Regions from separate parts of the Shewanella sp. ALD9 genome, predicted to be linked through region 1. Evidence: predicted binding sites of a transcription regulator. Region 1 holds the regulator's gene; the other holds the start of a gene.
The links. The regulator MetJ, encoded in region 1, represses methionine synthesis genes. The targets are predictions, from matches to a motif close to TAGACGTCTAGACGTCTA.

Region 1 (8,451 bases):
GTTCCATGAGTCGAATACTTTAACTCCAGCAGAGTCTCCCCAGCTCTTAAACATGGTTAAACGTCCTGCAAAGCTGACGTTATCCCACACTTTAGCGTCAATGTTTAGGCGTAAGCGCGTGGTGTAAAATATATCGTTATCAATGTCCTGTTGGGTTTTTTGGCCCAACAGCATTGGCATAACGCCTTGAAGCATACCGCTTTGAAACGCGCTGGCTAAATCAGGGTTTGCCATCATCATTTGGCCTAACGGTGAGGTAGCACTGTTTGGATCGCCAAATACTCCTGACATGGCTTTAGCGCCAAAGTCAGAAAAGTTAACGTTCATGGCTGGGTTCCAAGTGACGTTTTGATAATGTAATGAATGTGCTTTGGTTCTAAAATCACCCGTAATGGCTATTCTGTCTAAGGCTGTGTGACGCTCGGTTTTGTCAACTCGTGAATTTAAGTAATCAAGATCTTCATTAATAGTAGTCAGTTGTTGTTTAAGATCGGCAATCTTTTGTGCATCGGTATCTGCTGCTAGGCTTGCGCCGCTCATAAAGAGCGCGTTAGCCACTAATATTGAGATGAGAGTTCTCATGGTCTTTCTCCCCTTTATTTGCCAAATAACAAGGTCAATTTGGCAAATTTTTTGTGTCAGGATCCCTGAGGCTAAGCCTCACAGTTTTTTCGTTTGGTTTATTGGCTGATGTTTCGTTTAGAACGAAAAGATACTCAGCATTGATGATTTAGCCGCAAGTAGCTGGTTGGTCTGAATCGGCGGCGTGGTCATATAAAAACTGTTGAATATCTTTTATGTCTTTTTCTGATAAGGCTTCAAAAACGGCAGGTTTAGCTTTGTGCTTATCACGAGTAAAGAAACGATCCCATTGGCTCATGGTTTTGGTCATTGGGGTTAATTCAGGACCTTCACTGTTAGCGCTGTGGCAGGCTTTACATTCTTTTTTGTACAGGTGCTTACCTTTTTTAGGATTACCACCATCTGCGGCCATCACTTGGGTGCCAAGTGATAATGCCATAGCAACTGCGATACCAACTTTAATGTAAGTGTTCATCATTTTGTCCTCTGTCGGGCTTATTAGGGTTGTGCATTAACAGCATTTAATTATTTATTTGCTGTAAACAATGTTACCTAAAAGTGAGTAGTGTTAATTTGAAGTAGATCATATCCATGAGAAAAATCTAATTGAAAAAAAGTTAATTGAAAGAAATCTAATGAACTAGTGTGATGTGGATCTATTGCGCCAAGATGAGGATTTTGCTAGAGGAGATAAAAGTGGTTTTTTTGATACTTATTGATGGCGTTTTTAGGTGAGAAATAGACTGCTTGATAAATAGAAGGGGAAGATTTTAATCATTATTAGCGAACAAGCCCATTGATGGCTGGTTTTGTTTACAGGTACAGAATAGCTGATTAGCTCATTAACGTGTTGGTCGACATAATCACTAACACAGTGGCACTAATACTACATAACACTAAGGTGACTATGCGGGTTTTATCTTTATCAACGCGGCCAATTAATCTACCTGAGACAAGATAACCAGCAACGACTGAAGGCAATAATAGCAGTGATAGCCATAAATGCTTCACTTCAACTAAGCCGACGATGGTTAGAATAGCTAAGGCAATTAATGAGCTAAACACGAAAAAGGCAGATAATGCCGCTCTAAACTGACCTGGGTCTTGGCCTGCAAGCAAAATGGCCATTGGTGGACCACCGATAGCAGCGATATTGCCAAATATGCCTGAAAATACCCCAGCGATAAATAAACTGAGGCGATTAATAGGGGCGGTAAAGCGAAAGATGCTAAGAATAACAGCAATAAACACAATGCCTGCAATCACTAAGCCTAGTATGGCTTGTGGGGCAAACAGCAATAATCCAGCGCCTAAAAACCCCCCAGGGATCCGCCCGAGTAAGGCATATTGCAAACCATTAAATTGTAGATGACCGCGTTCTCTAAATAAGGTCATTGCAGAAATGGCAAAGCCCATAACAATAATAGGAACAGGAACTAATTGAGGATTAACAATATACAGCAGCGGGCTAGCAACAACGGCTAACCCAAAGCCAATTAAGCTTTGGGTTAGCGCGCCAAAAAACACGATAATCGATGCCAGTATCAAGGTCGTTGGATCGATAAATGACATCATAAGTTCTCTTTAAAAACATGACGACTTCTTATTAGGGTCGTTTCAAAGTCTGTGAGGTATTGACTAATCAGTGAATTATTCGAGCTCTTCCCACTCGATACCCATATCATCCATTAACTTTTTCGCTTCACTTGGAATGCTATCAGGCTGATCTTTTGATAGATCACCGTCATAAGGTAATGGTTGACCTGTGTACGCATGCAAAAATGCTTCGCATAGCAGTTCACTGTTAGTTGCATGGCGCAGATTATTTATCTGGCGACGCGTCCGCTCATCCGTCAGTACTTTTAATACTTTTAAAGGGATAGAAACCGTAATTTTTTTTACTTGTTCATTTTTTTTGCCGTGCTCGGCATATGGGCTGATATATTCGCCATTCCACTCAGTCATTAACTTACCCTTAACGATAAATACGCTGCAGATTTTAAACCGTTACAATCTCTAGTCAAATTATTGCTACTATTTAATCCCGATTGCAAATAGATTTCTTGATGTTTAGACGTCTAAACGTCTATTTAAGTTGACGGATGGGGATCTCTTAGGTAAATTTGGACGTCTAGACATCTCTTTGTGTGTTTGTGAAATTTTAGGAGTTACCATGACTAAGCATCAAAACGCCACATTGGCCGTTCGCCAAGGTATTGAAACAGACACACAACATGGTGCTATCGTGCCACCGATTTATTTATCGACCAATTATTCATTCGATGGCCACAATAATCCGCGCGAGTTTGATTACAGTCGTTCGGGTAATCCTACTCGATGTATTTTAGGTGACGCACTCGCCAAACTCGAGCAAGGTGCTACCGGCGTGGTGACATGTACCGGCATGGCGGCGATTACATTGGTGACTAGCTTACTTGGCCCAGAGGATTTATTGGTTGTGCCGCACGATTGTTATGGTGGCAGTTACCGCTTATTTACTAACTTGGCCAAAAAAGGCCAATTTAAGTTATTGGTTGTTGATCAAACTGATGCGCAAGCGCTGAGCAAAGCGATAGCTCAAAAACCGAAAATGGTGTGGTTAGAAACGCCATCGAATCCTTTATTGCGGGTGGTAGACATTAATGCCATTAGTATCGCTTGCCATGACGTTGGCGCGCTAGTGACAGTCGATAACACCTTTTTATCACCAATATTACAGCAGCCATTATTATTAGGTGCAGACATTGTGATTCACTCAACCACCAAATACATCAATGGTCATAGCGATGTGGTCGGTGGGGCTGTAGTGGCTAAAGATCCTCAAGTGGGTGAGTTGTTACATTGGTGGTCAAATACTCTTGGGCTTACGGGGTCAGCATTTGACAGTTATTTAACCCTCCGAGGCTTACGTACTTTAGCGGTACGAATTCGTGAGCATCAACGTAATGCACAAAAGATTGTTGAGTTACTCAGCGCCAGTGATGTGGTGGCCAAGGTGTATTATCCGGGTTTAAAAGACCATCCAGGTCACGAAATTGCGGCAAAACAACAACAAGGCTTTGGCGCTATGTTAAGTTTTGAGTTAATCGGCGGCGAAGCGGAAGTGGTGGCATTTTTAAAGGCGCTGTCGTTGTTTAGTGTTGCCGAAAGTTTAGGCGGAGTGGAAAGTTTAGTCGCCGTTCCGGCCACTATGACCCATAGAGCAATGGACCCACAAGCAAGGCAAGAGGCTGGTATTAAAGAGACTTTATTGAGACTATCTGTCGGTATTGAAGATGCAGATGACCTCTTGGCCGATATTCAAGCAGGCCTAGCAGCTGTTGCCGCGATAAAATCAGCTTAATTCGAGTTTAAGTTAGCTGTGGTTTCGACCAAATTGGGTAAAATAGCAAAACATGCACTTGCAACACTATTGGTTTCAAAATAGAAGTCTAGCAGTCGCAACAAAAGTCGTAGTTGTTTAAGGAGTCAGTAATGACGCGAAGTCATTTACATAAGTTTGGTGGTTCAAGTTTAGCGGATGCAGATTGCTATCGCCGTGTTGCACATATTCTACTTACGCATGGTCAGAGTGATGATTTAGTTGTGGTATCCGCCGCCGGAAAAACGACTAACTTCTTATACAAATTATTGAGCCTGCGTGACAGCGGTCAGTTGTGGCAAGAAGAGCTGCAAATTCTGATCAGTTACCAGCAGACGTTAATTGAACAATTATTATCAAACGAGCAAGCGCGTGATTTACGCGAACGTTTGTCTACCGACAAATCTCAGTTAGTCAGCTTATTATCTTTAGAGCAACGTAACGATTACCAATTAAACCAAGTGGTGAGTTTTGGTGAACGTTGGTCGGCGCGCTTAATGGCCGCTTTGTTACGAGAAATGGGCGTAGCTGCGACTCATGTCGATGCGTGCTCTATTTTGGTAGCCGATGAAGGCGCCGTACCCAATATTTTAGTGGCTGAGTCTCGTGACAAGGTACAGGCCTTATTAGCCTTGCACCCGCAAGAGCGTTTAGTGATCACCGGCTTTATATGCGCTAACCGCCACGGCGATACCTTATTGCTGGGTCGCAATGGTTCTGATTTTAGTGCCACCTTAATTGCCAGCTTAGCTGACATTGAGCGTGTGACCATTTGGACCGACGTTGAAGGGGTATTTAACGCCGACCCGAATAAAATTAATGATGCTAAATTACTCAAGAGTATGTCACTCGCAGAAGCGGATCGCTTAGCGCGCCTGGGCTCTCCTGTACTGCATTCTCGTACCTTACAGCCACTGTTTAATACTAAAGTGAGTTTAGCGGTACGCTCAAGCTATGCTTCGCACACCGACTTCACCTTAATTGCGCCACTGAGTTCATCTGCGAGTGCGCCAGTCGTGACTAACTTAAATGAAGTGGTGTTGTTTAGTTTTAAAATGAACGCAGACATTGAACCATTGTTGGCCATTTTGGATAAAGCTGGTATCACGCCGTTAGCTTATTGGTCGCTAGCACAACATAAGTTTGAGTTGGCGTTAACGCTTGAAAGCCAAAAACAAGTGCAAGCTTTGCTCACTCAATACAGCAGCGAATTTTTGATTGAAGAGTTGAGTGCCCAAACTGACTTAGGCCTAGTGGCATTAGTCAGTGCCGATGCTCATCACTTTAGACGCAGTTTTGCCCGACTACTCAGCCGTGATGCCAAACCGATTTATCAAGATGCATTAAGTTTGGTCACCTTAGTCCCGCAAGCTCAAGTGAGTTTATTGACCCAAAAAGTACATCGTCGTTGTGCTGGACCAAGAATGCGTATTGGAGTGTTATTGCTGGGAGTGGGTAACATTGGTGAGGCGTGGATTGATTTGTTTAAACGCGCCAGTCCAGCATTAGATCATGAACTCGAAGCCTCTGTTGAGCTCGTTGGTTTAGTCGGTTCGAAAAAAGCGTTAATTTCTAACGACGGAATTAACCTTGAACAATGGCAACAAGATTATCAACAGCAAGGTATTGAATGGGATTATGATCAACTGTTTGATCAATTAGCGCAGTTATCATGCGATGAAATTGTCGCCTTAGATATCAGTGCGAGTGCTGCCTTAACCTTACAATATCCCGAGCTATTTGCCCGTGGTATTCATGTGGTAAGTGCCAATAAATTAGCCGGCTCAGGGCCATTGCCATTTTATCGTGAATTAAAGCAGCAGCTGAGTAATCGCCGCTTATTTTGGCGTTATAACGCCAGTTGTGGCGCAGGTTTACCTATTCAACATGCGTTAAATGACTTACGTAATAGTGGTGACACTATTGAAGCCGTGGGTGGTATTTTCTCGGGCACGTTATGTTGGTTGTTCGAAAATTATGATGGCAGTAAGCCGTTCTCAGAATTAGTACTGCATGCTCGCAGTTTAGGCATTACTGAACCGGATCCTCGTGATGACTTATCTGGCCGCGATATGCAACGTAAGTTGTTAATCTTGGCTCGCGAGATAGGTTTAGCGGTAGAGCTAGACGATATTAGTCTTAACTCATTAGTGCCTCAAGCTTTAGCAGAGTTGTCACTAGAAGATTTTTTAACACGCATCAGTGAGTTAGACGATGATTTGTTGCAGCAGTATGTCGCTGCAGCTGAACAGAACAAGGTGCTACGTTATGTGGCTTCGCTGGATAAAGTCGAAGGTAAGTTACAGGCTGAAGTGGGTTTGCAGTGGGTTGATAATAATCATCCTTATGCGAATTTAACCCCAGGGGATAATGTGTTTGTTATTCGCAGTGCGTTTTATCAAGGTAATCCATTGATTATTCGCGGCCCAGGGGCTGGGCGTGAGGTGACTGCTGCGGCTGTGCAGTCGGATTTGGTGCATATTTGCAAAGACCTGTTGCAAGAGTAGTTTTGTTAAAAAAGACCATTATTGATGGTCTTTTTTATGTCCTCTCGGTAATGTTTTTGAGCTGGGATCTCGTTTTATGGCCTTATTGCTTTATGACCTGCGGCCAGTAACGTCGTGGCGCTTCGCCCACACCAGAGCAAAGGGGTAAAGCGCTTGTACCCCTTTGCAAACCCTCAGCGTTCCGGCAACATTTTCTGAGAAGCGAAAAGGTCGCGACGGAAATTGATTCAGCTTTTAACTTCGTTTTAATCCAGCCTCGGCCCACTTTATTAATAAAGAGTGAAAATGCTAACGCTTCCGATGGGGCGTCCCTTCCCCTCGAAAGCTAACCAGACATCCATGTCTGGATTCACGCTATTTTCTTCAACGGCCTCAATGTTATTGAATCCTGAGATTTAGAGTGAGTCTGAATAATTTAATTAATTTATATCAATAAGATAGTAAATGTAGGCTGATATTAATCAGCCAGATTTTAGTATGATGTAAGTGCTCTAGTAGGAGTTCAATATGAGTAAAAAAGGAATTGTAGTTTCCCCACCATTTACACCCATTTATACTGGTGGAGTTCGCTGTGGTGGTGACCCCGATCCAATTGAGCTACGAAAGTACTTAATGTATTGGGATGAAATCGATTACCCAACAAATATGCTTATTTATATAAGCTCTCCTGAAATTGACTACTTAGAGTCAACTAAAAATATTAAACGCACTGTTGTTACTTTTCAAGGTGGTATCAATACGGGTAGAGGTGAGTTTTTTATAAAAGCCCAAGAAGCCGCCTTTAGACAAAACCAAGTAAATGAACCTGGATGTTGGACTATTGCTCAATTAGCAGACATTCCTTTTTATTCACAGCAAAGCGTAGGCATTGGTGTCGAGGTTGAACTTTACGACATGTTACCAGTACCAAGTGCAGGAACACCTTTAGCCGACATATTAGAATTTAAAGCCAAAAGAAGAGATGAACTTCTTGCTTTTCGATGTCATATGGATGAAATAAACGAAACGATACAAAGTTCAAAAGATATCCCTCGTGCCAAAAACTCTCAAATAGCGCGTCTTGAATTAGCTCTTAAAGATATTGATAAAACTATTGGTGAATCGGGAATTAAGCGTGTAACAACTCATCTGAAAAACATAATTAATACTGACTTTTCTGGCATCGTTGGAGCAGGTTTAGGAAGTGCTGGAATTTCAGCCTTAATTGGAATGAGCCCGTTAGTTGCAGGGGTTGCGGGAGCAGGATTAGTCTTTGGCGTTAAAAGTATAATTATGCCTTCAAATCAATGCCCATCAGATTTAAATTATATCAATAGTATTAGGAAAAGTTTTCGTTAAACAAACTGCTAACAAAAAATCAATTAGATGTTGTAGGCATCTCGCTTTTCTATACAATTTTAGCTCATCAATACTTAGCTAATTATTTTTGTGTTGAGTTGGTAGGTTTTCTTTAAGGCCACAAAACATGCCCCAAAAAATTGTTGATGAATATTTAAAGATTGGCCCAGTCTTTAGTTATCTTTATTTACTCGCAGCTAACCAATATCCCTAAGGTGACACAATCTAAGCCCTTGGGTGCTTAGGCTTCTTCTACTGCGTCATCTTTTAATGATTCAGCTGTTTTATCGGTTAACGTTATTAATAGGCCTGTGAGTAGGCTCATGCTGTAACCGAGTACGGCGCCGATAATAAGTGGTGGAATGATAGCGGCTAGATCAGCATTTAAGGCAAAAGTGATGCAACAACCGATAAAGGTGCCGGGAATAAAGGCGAAGTTTTTATTACTGGCTTGTAAGCACATAAATGCGGTGACAATGCCTGTTAATGCATAGCTGATCATTGGCGAACCTAGAACACCGCTGCCTGCAATAATTAACCAGCCCCAGAATACACCGGAAAGATTGGTCATCATCGCCATCATCATGCCTTTAGCGCCAGTTTCCGTTTGAGCGAAAAAGGTACTGCAGCCCAGAAAGCCGATCCATGTCACGAGATGAAATA
Region 2 (8,451 bases), on a different contig from region 1:
CTGTACATGGTTTATTAGGCTGCACCAGTATGCCTAATATTCATCATTCTTCCACAGTGGTTGAAGCGTCTTATGTTTCCAGCCCGCAAGGTGAGATGGGCTATTTTACGGTGATAAGTGATGACGAAAATGTCTACTTAATCCATAAATCCATTCGTACAGCCATTTTTACCACAGAGACAGCTCCTATCACTATCGATAATTATCGTAACTTCATGAGCCAACCTTAACGTCGACATTTATCGCTAACATTGACGACATATTCATATATTAGCGCTGTGTTGATATAATTAGTGCCGTGTTGATAGCGTTGTTGGCCATTTCTAGTGTCACTCTCGCAACATGTTGAATGCCCGACAAGTTGAATAATCTGTGAGTTAAGCTTTTGTTAGTATCAACTTCACCTTAGGATCCGTTATAATCGCCGCGCTAATATTTTGGGATGTCACTCATTAGTCAGACAGTACTATGGTACTCAATGCTAACGCAGACATAACAACAGATATTTTTCAATCATGAGTTGAATATCAACTTATGATAATTTAATAGTCAATCTTTACGGTGCTTGCTTTGAAACGATAGACCAAAGCAGGATAATCGGGAAACCAGTGTAAATCTGGTACTGCCCCCGCAACGGTGATTGGTGAGAGTCAGGTGCGCAATAACCTTGCGTTAATCATCTCGACTCGCGTGCGTTTACCTTTAGTGTAACGCCATAACCTTAGTCCGGAGACCGGCCTTAAAGGTGATTTCGATGATTTCGGTGGGCAGATCTCGAAATGTAATGTGATACCGCTTGTGGGCTTATTTATAGAACCTTTCTGTAGAATAAGGCCCAAGAGGAGTTTTATATTGCGGCGTTATTGCCCCATTTTTCCTTTCAGGAGTTAAAGGTAAATGGGTACTAAACCAACAAAAATTGCACTGTTATTAAGTGCTGTCTTCAGTGTCGCAAGTGTTAATGCTGTTGCGATTGAATCAGTTGTTACATCCCCCTCGTCTTCGGCTATCAGCATGGATGAAACCATTGTGGTTATTGGCCGAAATGCTGCTAAGCCATTAAATATTGCTGCCAATGTTAATGTCATTGATGCTGCTGATATTCAAATGAGCGGCGCCACCAATTTAACCGATTTATTACGTGGACAATCTGGTATTCAGGTGTCGGATAATAACTCGGGCAGTGTATTTTCTATGCGTGGGTTTTCTGCATCACAAGCCGCTAATAACACGCTGATCTTAGTTGATGGACGCAGACTGAATAATATTGATATTGCGGCACCGAGCATTGAGTCGATCCCGATTAACTTAGTTGAGCGTATTGAGATTTTATCAGGCAGTGCAGGGGTACTATATGGTGACCAAGCTGTTGGCGGCGTGATCAATATCATTACCAAAGCACCGACAGAAACGGGTGGTGGTTTACAGGTTAGTGGTGGCAGTTTTGATACCTATGAAGCTAAGGGCGATATTTCAGGGGCTATCAACGATGCATGGCGTTACTTTTTAGCGGCCAGCTATAACGAAAGTGATAATTACCGCGATAATAATGACAATGAAACTAGTTCTATTCTAGGTCGCTTACAATATCAAACAGATACCGAAGACTTCTATGTTGAAGTTAATCATTTTGATAACGATCGCCAAGCACCAGGCGCGCTAACGCTGGCGCAGTACGAAGCAGATCCTCGCCAAGTAGCATCATTTTCTGAAGGTGAATTCTCTCATGAAATAACCACAGCATTGCGCAGCGGTTATCAATACCAGCTGAATAATATTTGGGCCTTAGGTGCTGATTTAACCTACTCGGATACATCAACCACGAGTCTGTTATTTGGTGGAGCAGGGCGTATTGAGCGCGACTTATTAAGTTTCTCACCTAAAGCTACTGCTAACTATCATTTAGAACATGGTGATTTAAATTTTGTTGCTGGTATTGATGTGAGTAAAGGTGAAGCTGATTTCGATACACTTTATACGCAACGAAATAATGAACAAACACAAAAGAGCGCTTATGTGCAAGCATCGGTACCGATAACGCCGACATTATCTTATGTTGTTGGTGGCCGTTATTCTGAAGTGACTGACGATTTATATGACCAATTACTTTACCCTAATCGTGTTGAAATCGATAATGACGCTCATGCTTTTGAGTTAGGTCTAAATTATCGCCCAAGCAGCGAACATCGTTTTTATGTCCGCGCAAATGATAACTTCCGCTTTGCTAAAGTCGATGAACAAGCTTACACCCCGCTTGATGTACAAGGTTTGAATCCACAAACAGGTCGCTCTTATGAAGCCGGTTGGGACTTTACTACCTCGACGCAAACATTGAAAATTAATGCTTATCAACTTGAGTTAGAAGATGAGATTGTTTACGAAGGCGGTCGTACAGATGGGCCTTATGGTGGTGGTGCTAACGTAAACGCCGATGAATCTCGCCGCTTTGGTGTGAGCACTGCTTATGATGTGCAGTTATCAAATGACTGGCTGGTAGGTGCTTCGTACGACTATATTGATGCCGAGTTTACTCAAGGTGAGAACGATGGCAAAGCGTTATCTTGGGTGGCAAAACATTCAGGTAAAGCCTTCGTAAGCTATGATTTTACTGATAATTGGCAAGCGTTTGTTGAAGGTGTATACACTGGCGAGCGTTACATGGAAGGCGACAACAGTAATACCGGTGATAAGTTAGACAGTTATGTATTAACCAACTTAGCCTTAAATTATCGTCGTAATGCATGGACGGCCAGTTTGCGCGTAGATAATTTGTTAGACGAAGATTATGTTGGCACTGGTTATTACTCGGCTTATGGCAGTGGTTATTATTCTGGTACTGGTCGCTCAATTAGACTGACTGCGGGTTATCGTTTCTAGATTATCTTTTTTTAGCGAATAACCTTTCGAAAGCCAGTAAACTATTACTGGCTTTCGTTTTAATATATCGTTAAATTAATGAATAAAGTGATTTATTCTAAGAAAAGGTAATTGATGAATATGACTAATCTTGAGCAACAAGTCCTTACTCAAGTTCAAGCTATTATTGGCAATGAAGAGCAAGTCATTGGTCGTCGTGGCATATTAATTCCATTAAAAAAATCTCTGATTAACGAAGCAGATATTCGAGTCGTTATCGATATCATTTCAGCGGATCCTGCTTTGGCAGCACATTTATTGTTACGCAGTAATACCGCGCAAACAGCAGGTGTCATATCAACAAAAAGCCGTAGTGTAAAAGATGCCTTAATCCGTTTGGGCCAAGTGAACATTTATCGCTACGCGTTTTCGTTTTACCTTAAAGAAAGGCTTGATGAACTTTCTGAGCCTTACAAAAAACTGGTTCAAGGCTATTGGGCATTAAATGAAACCATTGCGGTGGATTGCATACAACTGTTACGTGAAGACAACGACATTGGTGTAGGCACTAAAATCGATGCGGATGAAATGCAAACATTAGCGTTGTTTAGTGTGTTTGGGCAGGTGATTGCGTTAACCGCTTTTGCTTATTTAAATGCTGAGTTGTCTCGACCAGTATCGTTAAAAGTATTGAAGTCGCTTATTGATAAACAACAACAGCAGTTATCGCTCGAAGCATTTGCGTCATTAGGGCTAGATGATGATTTACGCGAAGAATTTTTGATTGCACATAACTTACGCCAAACACAAAACCCTGATTCTCCAGGACTTGTGCTTCGACGCGTACTGTCTAAACGAGGTTTATTAATCAACCCGTTGTAGATTTATGCCTTCACTTGCTACCAGTTCGAGCCACTTTTGGATTAAATTTGCATTAGTGGCATCGCGACGATAGGCCCCAAACAAAGGACGTTTTAGTCCTTCTGCTCCTAATTTTACCGCAGTAAGGCTTAGCCCCTGACTCTCTCGGATAGACCAAGTTGGTAGGGTTGCTACACCATCATTACAGGCTACTCTTTGTAACAGCATAGAGGTTAAATCGCATTGCTTTTGCTCGCCAGGTTCAATACCAGCGGGCTCTAAAAAGTGTTTGTATATGTCTAAACGCGCCAAAGGCACGGGGTAACTAATTAAGGTTTGCTTTGCCAATTGCGCTGGCGTGACAAACGCTTGTGCCGCTAATGCGTGATCACTAGCAACGACTAACTTTACTTCAAAATCAAATAGATGCTGATATGCGACGCTATGTCCTGGCACAGGATCAGATGTTAGCACTATATCTAAACTCCCTGTCTCCAACGCATTGAGTGAATCAAATAAATGACGGCTCGAAATGTCAATTTGAGCTGCTGGCGCATGCTGTTTAAATTGCTCAATAACGGGCATTAACCAACGAAAACAACTGTGGCATTCAATGCCGAGCTTAAGCTGTTGGCTTTCACCTTCTAAACCGCGTTTAAGATCTGACTCGGTTGCAATCACTTTCGGTAAGATTTCTTCCGCTAAATTCAGCAGACGTGAACCTTCGTGAGTAAACGTTAACGGTTTACTTTTACGAACAAAAATAGTTGAGTTAATTCGTGTCTCTAACTCTTTTATTTGATGAGAAAGCGCCGACTGGGTTACAAACCGTTTTTTAGCTGCACCCGCTAAACTGCCACTTTCCTTTAACGCCATCAAGGTGCGAAGGTGTCTAAGCTCTATCATTTTCTCTCCACATGAATCTTGCTCAACTAGCTGATGAAATCAATTCGATTGCTTGACAGCAGAGTAACACAATAAACTTCTAGACGTCCAGACGCCTATGTAGCTTTTCTACATAAATGGCTATAAATTTTTGCTCAACGAAAAGGAAAGCAGTATGAAAATTTCAAGTTTAGGATTTCCCCGCATAGGACGTCAGCGTGAATTGAAGTTTGTTTTAGAACGTTATTGGCGCGGTGAAGCAACATTAACGGAGCTGAAAAACGTTGCCAGTGAATTAAAACGCACTCATTGGCAGTGGCAAGCAGATGCGGGTGTTGAATTACTGCCAGTAGGGGATTTTGCTTATTATGACCAGGTGCTAACCCTGAGCGCGACCTTAAATGTGATCCCCGATCGTCATCGGGCCACTCAAGCTGATGGCAGCCCAGCCGCTGTCGATATTGACACCTTATTTCGCGTGGCTCGTGGCCGTTCGCAAAGCGGTCAACATGCGTGTGCGGCAGAAATGACCAAGTTTTTTAATACTAACTACCATTACCAAGTGCCAGAACTAAGCGCTGATCAAACATTTGAGATTGCCTTCGAACAATTGTTTGATGAAGTCACAGAAGCACAGCAATTAGGTCATCAAGCAAAACCTGTGCTGCTCGGTCCGGTGACGTATTTATACTTATCTAAAAGCCTTTCTGAGTTTAATAAGTTGACGTTGTTACCGCAGTTATTGGTTGCCTATCAACAAATTTTGTCTCGTTTTGCTGCCCAAGGTGTGAGTTGGGTACAGCTTGATGAACCGGTATTAGCGGCAGACTTAACCGATGAGTGGCAGCAAGCCATTAGCCACAGTTATCAAACGTTAGCGCAACAAAAGCCAGCATCATTAAAGGTTTTACTCGCCAGTTATTACGGTTCTATTGCCCATCATCAAGCATTGGTGAGTGCATTACCGGTTGAGGGGCTACATCTTGATTTAGTCACCGCGCCAGAACAGCTTGATGTGTTTGTTAATGCTTTAGGCGTTCAGCAGGTACTTTCTGTTGGGGTGGTTAATGGCCGTAATGTGTGGGCTGCTGATGTTGATGTGATTGCACAGAAGGTAACCGAGTTAGCGACCATGTTAGGCGATCGTTTGTGGATTGCACCTTCATGTTCATTGTTGCATTGTCCTGTGGATGTCGAGGTTGAAAGACAATTAATTACGCCATTACTTGGCCAATTAGCTTTTGCGAAACAAAAATTATTTGAACTTAACGAAATTCATCAATTAATCGTTGAGCAAGGTTCAGCAACTAGCCAAGCGATTATTGATCGTTGCCAGCAACGCCGCTTGGCAAAAGCTGCCGCAGCTAATCAGCAGGTTGTAGAACGTGTGTCGCAGCTAACCGCTGATGATTTTGAACGTAACAGTCCATTTGCCCGCCGTATCATTGCCCAACAACAAAAGTTAGCGCTGCCATTATTACCCACAACCACCATAGGTTCATTTCCGCAAACGCCAGCTATTCGGGGTTTACGCAGTCGCTGGCGTAAAGGCGAAATCAATGACAATGATTACCGTTCACAGCTTGAGCAAGTCACTCAAGACACCATTTCTCGTCAACTTAAACTGGGTATCGACGTGCTAGTTCACGGCGAAGCTGAGCGTAATGACATGGTGGAGTATTTTGGTGAACAATTAGAGGGCGTTGGGTTTACTCAATTTGGTTGGGTGCAAAGTTATGGTTCTCGTTGCGTTAAGCCGCCGTTAATTTATGGCGATGTGTCTCGCCCCAAACCAATGACGGTCGACTGGGCTACCTATGCGCAAAGCTTAACCGACAAGCCTGTTAAGGGCATGCTAACGGGTCCGGTGACCATTTTACATTGGTCGTTCGCTCGTGAAGATATTCCACGTAAAGATATTGCTAACCAACTTGCATTAGCAGTACGTGACGAAGTGGTTGATTTAGAGAAAGCGGGTATTGGCATTATTCAAATTGATGAACCTGCATTTCGTGAAGGTTTACCGATTAAACAAAGCCAATGGGCAGATTATTTAACCTGGGCGGTGGATGCGTTTAAGTTATCGGCTGCAGGTGTTGAAGATGCAACTCAAATCCATACACACATGTGTTACAGCGAGTTCAATGACACCATTAATGCCATAGCGGCGATGGATGCTGATGTTATCACCATTGAGACGTCACGTTCGCGTATGGAGCTACTGAGTGCCTTTGAAGATTTTCATTATCCTAATGAAATTGGTCCCGGTGTGTATGACATTCATTCGCCAAATATTCCAACCGTTGATGAAATGGTCGACTTAATAACTAAAGCGTCGCAAAAAGTGCCGGTGAAACAGTTATGGGTTAATCCTGATTGTGGTTTAAAAACCCGTACCTGGGATGAAGTTGAGCCCGCGCTGCGGAATATGATTGAAGCGACTAAAGTGCTTCGACGTCGGTTCTAATTGGGATGAACTCGTTATAGATAACATTGATTTAAATGAAAATAATTTATCAATATTAGCTGGCAGACATGGCGAAGCCAAATGTAGACTTGGCAATTGTATGTAGTTGTATGTAGTTGTATGAAGTTGTATGAAGTTGTATGAAGTTGTATGAAGTTGAATTTGGTTGTTCTCTGTTGAGAGTAGTTGAAAAAAACTTATCTTAGGGAAAAACGGTGTGAGCCCCCCGGATTCAACGGCTTACCGTTATCTGTTTATTATTCAACGATACTGCGGTGAATAGCGCTATTGTTTACTACACTGAAACTAAAGATGTGCAGTTAACAATAGGAGCTATTATGAGTCACACTTATAAAGTCATTGAACTCGTGGGATCATCACCAATAAGTTCAGATGAGGCGGTCAAAAATGCGATTGCAGAAGCCAATAAAAGTTTACTACATTTGCGTTGGTTTCAAGTTATCGAAACTCGTGGTCATTTAGAAGAAGGCCTAATTGCTCATTGGCAAGTGACCATTAAAGTGGGTTTTACCTTAGACTCTAATGCCTAATGCTTATTTTGTTTATGCGTCTCTTGGTAAACCCTTTTGTATTGATCTGATCACTCGTTGAGTTTTACGTGAAAGCGCCGACTGTGGCGCTTTTTGTATTTGTTGAACTAATGCCCATTCAATATGCTCAAGTACCATATCATCCACTTCTTCACTGTGTTTACGTTGCTCTAACGCATTAATAATGGCCGGATTAGCAGGGGCATTACCTAATGCAATCGCGATATTACGTAACCAACGTTTATGACCAATTCGTCGAATCGCACTGCCTTCTGTTTGGCTGAGAAAATAAGGTTCAGACCAAGCAAATAGAGTCAGTAAATCGGGTTGAATAAGCGCACTGCGAGTATGAAAATCAGTTTCTTTTGTCAGTGGTGCTTTAGCATTGACTGGGCACACTAGCTGGCAGTCATCACAGCCATAAATACGATTGCCTATAAGCGGGCGAAACTCTTCTGGGATAGCGCCCTGTAATTCAATGGTCAAGTAAGAAATACAGCGTCTTGCATCGACAACATAGGGCTCGACAATCGCATCAGTTGGGCATGACTTTATGCAGGCTACGCAAGTGTTGCAGCCTTCTTCAATCGGGATATCTAACGGTAACGGTAAGTTAATGAGTAACTCGCCAAGAAAAAACCAGCTGCCTGCATCTGGGTGTAAAATTAACGAGTGTTTGCCTTTCCAGCCTAGTCCGGCTTTATCGGCTAATGGACGTTCTAAAATAGGTGCAGAATCCACAAAAGGTCTAAAATCAGTCGTATCAAAGTCGAGCTGTTGGCAATACTGGTTAATTTTATCGCCGAGCTTTTTAAGCCGTTGTCGGATGAG

Region 2: metE (5-methyltetrahydropteroyltriglutamate--homocysteine S-methyltransferase) is a predicted target of MetJ. The motif match lies at 4,696-4,713, and genes of this name have one in related genera.

What each region holds. Positions count from the first base shown of each region.
Region 1 covers NZ_PJCD01000001.1:432,526-440,976, forward strand. The annotation lists gene CXF88_RS02015 (DUF3373 domain-containing protein) at 1-582, opposite strand, end outside; gene CXF88_RS02020 (cytochrome c) at 731-1,060, opposite strand; gene CXF88_RS02025 (sulfite exporter TauE/SafE family protein) at 1,417-2,157, opposite strand; gene metJ (met regulon transcriptional regulator MetJ) at 2,233-2,547, opposite strand; gene metB (cystathionine gamma-synthase) at 2,756-3,925, shown strand; gene CXF88_RS02040 (bifunctional aspartate kinase/homoserine dehydrogenase II) at 4,057-6,450, shown strand; gene CXF88_RS02045 (DUF6236 family protein) at 6,958-7,788, shown strand; gene CXF88_RS02050 (DUF1097 domain-containing protein) at 8,030-8,451, opposite strand, start outside.
Region 2 covers NZ_PJCD01000002.1:449,331-457,781, reverse strand. The annotation lists gene CXF88_RS05495 (hypothetical protein) at 1-230, shown strand, start outside; cobalamin riboswitch at 543-757, shown strand; gene CXF88_RS05490 (TonB-dependent receptor) at 898-2,877, shown strand; gene CXF88_RS05485 (HDOD domain-containing protein) at 2,998-3,738, shown strand; gene CXF88_RS05480 (LysR family transcriptional regulator) at 3,721-4,623, opposite strand; gene metE (5-methyltetrahydropteroyltriglutamate--homocysteine S-methyltransferase) at 4,778-7,069, shown strand; gene CXF88_RS05470 (dodecin) at 7,408-7,620, shown strand; gene queG (tRNA epoxyqueuosine(34) reductase QueG) at 7,633-8,451, opposite strand, start outside.